2 regions of the Massilia sp. GER05 genome follow, and region 1 is predicted to be linked to the other one. Evidence: predicted binding sites of a transcription regulator. Region 1 holds the regulator's gene; the other holds the start of a gene.
The links. Region 1 encodes sigma-54, which starts transcription at its own class of promoters, with help from an activator protein. Its sites were predicted from a motif close to TGGCANGNAANCTGCTTT; they were not measured.

Region 1 (3,205 bases):
GCAAGTCGCTCACCAAGGCGCGCATCACCGAACGTCTCGACGAGCTGCTGGCCGAGCTGCAGATCGAGAAGCTGCGCGAGAGCCCGGCGCTGTCGCTGTCCGGTGGCGAACGCCGCCGGGTGGAGATCGCGCGCGCGCTCGCGACCAATCCGCGCTTCGTGCTGCTGGACGAACCGTTCGCCGGCGTGGATCCAATCGCCGTGATCGAGATCCAACGCATCGTGCGCTTCCTGAAGGAGCGCGGCATCGGCGTGCTGATCACGGACCATAATGTGCGCGAGACGCTGGGCATCTGCGACCGCGCCTACATCATCAACCAGGGCGCGGTGCTGGCATCGGGCCGTCCCGACGACATCATCGCCAACGAATCGGTGCGCCGCGTCTACCTGGGCGAACACTTCCGAATGTAGTCATGAAACAGACGCTGCAACTCAAGACCTCACAGCACCTTGCACTGACGCCGCAACTGCAGCAATCGATCCGCCTGCTGCAGTTGTCCACGCTCGAGCTGCACCAGGAAATCGAGCAGGTCCTGAGCGAGAACCCGCTGCTCGAACGGCTCGACGATCCGCTCGACCGCTCCGTGCGGTTGCTGGCCGACGGCGCCATCAACAGTGCCCCGTCCTCGTCACAGGCGGGCGAGGCGCCGGCCGCGCAGGGCAATGGCGACGAAGGCGGCAGTGCGCCCGCCGAGAGCGGCAATGGCGAAGGCGGTGACGCCGGCGGCGACAGCGGAGAAAGCGGCGGCGAAGGCGGCGAGGACTGGGGCGAATACGGCCGCAGCGGCAGCGGCGGCGGCGAGGACGAGGACGGCCGCCCGCAGCTGGAAGCGAGCCCCGTCACGCTGCGCGAACATTTGATGGAGCAGGTGCGCCTGACGTGCTGCGCGGCGCGCGACTGCGCGCTCGTGGAACTCGTCGTCGATGCGCTCGACGACAACGGCTATCTGGAAGAACCGCTGGAAGACATCCATGCGCGCCTGCCGGAAGAACTGGAGATCGAGTTCGACGAATTGCGCACGGCGCTCGCCATGGTGCAGAGCATGGACCCGCCGGGCGTGGGCGCGCGCAGCGCGGCCGAGTGCCTGGCGCTGCAGATCCGCCGCATGCCCGGCGTGCCGATGGTGACGCGGCGCATGGCGCTCGTCATCGTCGAAAAATACCTGACGTGGTTCGCGCAGCGCGAATTCAACAAGCTGAAGAAGGCGCTCGATTGCGACGACGAAGACCTGCGCGAAGCCCAGGCCGTCATCCGCCAGTGCAATCCGCATCCGGGCGCGGCGTTCGCGTCGGACGTGTCGGACTTCGTCGTGCCCGACGTGATCGTGCGCCGCGCCAAGGATGGCTGGAGCGTGCAGCTGAATCCGGAAGTGATGCCGCGCCTGCGCGTGAACAGCCTGTACGCGTCGCTGATGAAGCAGGGCAAATCGGAAGCGCAGATGAACGCGCAGTTGCAGGAAGCCAAGTGGCTCATCAAGAACATGCGCCAGCGCTTCGACACGATCCTGCGTGTAGCTCAGGCAATTGTCGATCGGCAGCGCAACTTTTTTTCCCACGGCGCAGTCGCGATGCGGCCCCTTGTTTTACGTGAGATAGCTGATACACTAGGTCTACACGAGAGCACAATTTCTCGAGTCACAACTCAGAAATATATGCTGACCCCGCACGGCATGTTCGAGTTGAAGTATTTCTTCGGGAGTCACGTTGCCACCGAAGCGGGAGGCGAAGCATCGTCGACGGCAATACGGGCCCTCATCGTACAACTCACAGGAGCAGAAGACCCCAAGAATCCATTATCCGATAGCAAGATCGCGGAGATGCTAGGGGAACAGGGAATGGTCATCGCGCGACGCACGGTCGCAAAATACCGTGAGGCGCTGAAAATCCCGCCCGTCAGTCTCCGCAAATCCTTGTAACAAACACTGTCCCATTGCGCAGATGCGCGCACGGCAGGCAGTGCATCTTCAAAGGAGTGTGTATGAATCTCACAATCAGCGGACATCATCTCGATGTAACTCCAGCCATCCGAGAATACGTACAGAACAAGCTCGAACGCATCACCCGTCATTTCGATCAAGTGATCGACTCACACGTCATCCTCTGCATCGACAATCTCACCGAGAAAGAAAAACGCCAGAAAGCCGAGATCAACCTGCGCCTCGCGGGCAAGATCGTCCATGTCGCCAGTGCCGCGCACGATCTATACGCCGCGATCGACATGCTGATGGACCGCCTGGACCGCCAGGTCGTCAAGTACAAGCAAATGCTCAAGGATCATGACAACGCGTGTATCAAGCGCATGTCCGAAGGTGGGGAGGAGGAGCCCGCCGCGGCGTAATGCCACGCGTGCAGTAGCACCAAGGAGTAAAGGGCGCATCGGCGCCCTTTTAGTTTTTATGGGCGCTACAATGCTGCTCTGATTATTTCAATAACAACGAGACATGACTGCACACGTTCTGACGCGGGTTGCCAACCGCAGCGGCATCGTCACCCTGGACCGCCCGAAGGCGCTGAACTCGCTGTCGCTGGACATGGTCCGTGCGCTCACCGCCACGCTGCTCGCCTGGCGCGACGATGCATCGATCGACGCCGTCGTCATCGGAAGCAGCAGCGAAAAGGCCTTGTGCGCCGGCGGCGACATCCGCTTTTTCCACGAGGCCGGCCGCGCCACGCCGCAGACCGGCAGCCCGCTGCTGGAAGATTTCTTCACCGAGGAATACGCGCTCAACCACCTCATTCACTTCTATCCGAAGCCGTACATTGCGCTGATGGATGGCGTCGTGATGGGCGGCGGGATGGGCATCGCGCAGGGCGGGCCGGATTGCGGCCTGCGCATCGTGACGGAGCGCTCGAAGATCGCCATGCCCGAAGTGAACATCGGCCTGTTCCCGGACGTGGGCGGCAGCCACTTCCTGTCGCACGCGCCGGGCCGCCTCGGCCACTATCTCGGCGTGACGGGCGTGACGATCGGCGCGGCCGATGCGATCTACGTCGGCCTGGCCGACGTGTTCGTGCCGGGCGCGCAGCTGGATGCGCTGCGCGCGCTGATCGAGACGACGCCGGGCGCGGAACTGCCCGCCGCGATCCGCGCGTTCGCCGCGCCGTTCCCGGCCGGCGCGAGCGAACTGGAAGCGCAGCGCGACGCGATCGACCGCCACTTCGGCGCGGACTCCGTCGCGGCCGTGATGGCATCGCTGGAGACGGAT
Region 2 (3,205 bases), 420 kb from region 1:
TGCGGGCTTGTTCCTACTTAATGCAAACCCCGTGCCAGTCTTTTCTTTTCTTTATAAATCAAAAGCTTACGTCGAAAACTTGCGTCCGGGGTAGGCCAACTGTAAAAAATTCCGATTTTTTATGTGTCCTTGCGTAAAGTTTTTAGATGTTTTTGGGAAAGAATGCGTGAAGGAAATCGGTCATATCATAAAGAAAGTTGCGCACAATAAAAAACCGCGGCCGTAGCCGCGGTTTTCGTGATGCCGATGCCTGTCCGGATCAGGCCTTCGGAGCGCGGCGGCGCTTGGCGCCGACCAGGCCCAGCATGCCCATACCCAGCAGCATGATGCTTGCCGGTTCCGGCACGCGGCCGTTCTCGACGGAGGTCGCGCCGTCGACCTTGAACACCAGGTCGTTCGGCGTCACACCGTACGCCGGGAACAGGTCCGTGTTGCCGCCGGCGCCAGAGTGGAACGAGCTGGTCATCGAGTCGAGTGCCGGCAGGTTCAGGTTCGAATCGAACTTGAAGCTCACGTTCGTCAGACCCTTCAGATAGTTCTGGTTGATGAAGTCGCCGCTTTCCATGATCGAAGCCGTCATCTTGGTCGAACCCAGGCCGCTGCCGGTGACGACGTTGGTGGTGAACGTGGAGAGCGTGCTGGCCGGGTCGACGGTCAGCAGGGCAACCATGACGCCGTCGTCGAAGCCGGTGCCGGCGCTGGTGAAGGCGTTGGCTTTGGTGTCGTAGAAGATCGCCACTTTGTTGGCGCCGACGGTGTTGTTCAGGCCGAAGGTTGCGCTCACCGTCTTGTTGACCGGATCGGCCGACGACGTTTTCACGTATTCGCTCAGCTTTGCCACGATCGTGAACTCGAAAGCCGACGAGTCGTTCGCCACGCCATCCGCGGTCGAATCCAGGTTGCCGCGGAAGTTGCCAGTGGTCTGGCCATTAACGGACGACAGGTTCGCCTGATACAGGAAATTAAAGGGATTGCCTTGCGTCAGTGCCACGCCGTTGGCGATGCCTTTGGCAACGCCGCTGCCGGTGGAGTTCCAGTCCAGGCTATTCACGTTGGATGCGTACGTTACGCCAGCACCATTTTGCAGGGTGAATGCTTGTGCCGACGATGCGGCGAAGACCAGACCAAGGGCGGCTGCGACCGGGATCAGTTTGCGGAACGAATTCTTCATTTAGGCTCCAAAAGTGGATGCGTGTTAGGTTTGTTCGGTTAAACCGCATGTTCATTGATGCGGCTTATGCCAACCCTAATGCAAATGCCGTGCCAGGAGTTGTTCTGCTGTTCTAAATCAACGACTTATGAATAAATGCAAAAAAATACCCGATTCGGGGGGAGGGCTGCTGTAAAAAATTCCGACAGTCACTGAATAGCGTTCGTTAACGCACTTTTTTGATTCTCGGTTGCAACGGAATTGGCCTCCACGTAAGTGGTCGGTGCATGGCGATGGAATGCCTGTACGCCTTCCAGAAACGCCGTCATGCGTTGCGCCGCCGGATAGTTGGAGAAGGCGTCGGCCACGCGACGGGCGCCTGCCCTCAGCGCCGGATCGTCGAGCATTGCGCGCACCTGGCGCGTCAGTTTCTTGGCGCGGAAGCGGTCGGCGCGCAGAAGGGCGCCAGCACCGGCCTTGATGACGCCGCTCATGTTCAGGAACTGGTCGAGATTGCTGGCGATGCCGAGCACCGGCACGCCGGCGGCCAACGCCTGCTGGCTGGTCGGGCTGCCGCCGTTGCAGACGACGAGGCTGGCGCGCTTGGCCGCCAGGTCGCCCGGCAGATAAGGGGCAACGAACGCATTCGTCGGCGCACTGGCCACGTCGATCGTGCCCGCCGTGGCGGCGATGACCGTCACCGGCAGCGGCGCCAGCGCTTCCAGCACGAGCGGCAGCAGGCGGCCCTGGCCGGAACTGCCGAGCGTGACGTAGACGATCGGCTTATCTTCCGGCAATTTATCCCACCAGTCCGGCTTGGCCAGCGGCGGCGCCCAGATGATGGGGCCGATGTAGGCATGCTGCTGGGGCAGGCTCTTCGGCGGGAAGAGATCGGGGACGTCGGCGTACATGCTGTAGTCGGCGTCCGTATACACCTTGCGCAAGTCGGTACCCAGCGACGGCAGGCCGTACTGGCGGCGTACGCGGTTCAGCGGCACGGAATGCGAGGCGAACGCGACCGGACGCGCCATGCGGAAGATCGCATTCGCGATGCGGATCGGCAGCAGGCGCGTCAGCGGGATGTGCGGCACGGCGTAATGCTGCACGACGTACGGGCTCCAGTAGGCGTTCATCAGCGACACGTACGGGATCCGGCGCAGCCGTGCACTGACCGAGAGCGACAGCCGGAAATCGCCGATGACGATGTCCGGACGGACCGCGTCGAGCACGCGCAGGTCGTCTTCGACGTAGCTGGCGAGCGTCGCCGTGCTGTACACCGGCTTGCCGCCCGCGAGCGCGTCGAGGAATTGCTGGCTCGGAATGCTGTGGATGGTCCAGCGGGTGAACTGCGTCCCGTTGAAGCAGAATTCGTAGCCGTCCGCGCACGCGACGTGCACGTCGAAACGTGCGGGATCGAGAGATTGCGCGAGCGCGATGGGGCGGCCGACGTGGGCGAGCGTCACGGCTTCCGCAAAGAACAGGATTTTGATACGTTCCATAGGGGTATCGATAGAAAGATGGTTGCGGGAACGTGCCAGGCGGACGGCGCCGGCGGCGCGGACATCCCGCGCCGCCGGTTTACTTCATCAGTTCTTCGAGCGGCTTGCGCAGCGAACGGGCCTGGGGCGCCGGACCTGCGCCGAGCCGGCCCATGAAGACCGGATGGCCGTTGCCGGTGCCGATCAGCTTGTGCAGACGTTGCTGCAATTGCCGCGCCGAATGGTGCAATTTGTCGACGGTCGAGAACGGCTCGCCATGCTGCACGTAGGCGGAAAAGATCAGGGGCGTCATCTCCGGCTGCATCGCGAGGCCCAGGTGGGTCAGCGTCAGCCAAAAACGCTGCACGGCGCGGCCGGCGGCGACGTGATCCTCGACCGTTTCCGGCGCGTGCCTGGCCATGATGACGAAGTGGGCGGCGCAGCGCAGACCCGGCACGAGGTCCATCTGCAGGCGCGGCGCCCAGGTGCCCATCAGCCGGTTCATCGTCGACAGGCGGCCCCAGCTGACCATCGCCCATTTCATCAGGCGCAGGGTGGCGGCATCGACGCCCAGGGC

Region 2: a site for sigma-54 is predicted at 1,249-1,266, ahead of ACL58G_RS03695 (PEP-CTERM sorting domain-containing protein). Genes of this name have one in related genera too.

Annotation. Positions count from the first base shown of each region.
Region 1 covers NZ_CP178858.1:416,917-420,121, reverse strand. The annotation lists gene lptB (LPS export ABC transporter ATP-binding protein) at 1-410, shown strand, start outside; gene ACL58G_RS01820 (RNA polymerase factor sigma-54) at 413-1,915, shown strand; gene hpf (ribosome hibernation-promoting factor, HPF/YfiA family) at 1,978-2,337, shown strand; partial or broken gene ACL58G_RS01810 (enoyl-CoA hydratase/isomerase family protein) at 2,441-3,205, shown strand, end outside.
Region 2 covers NZ_CP178858.1:836,683-839,887, reverse strand. The annotation lists gene ACL58G_RS03695 (PEP-CTERM sorting domain-containing protein) at 260-1,171, opposite strand; gene ACL58G_RS03690 (glycosyltransferase) at 1,360-2,649, opposite strand; gene ACL58G_RS03685 (molybdopterin biosynthesis protein MoeY) at 2,729-3,205, opposite strand, start outside.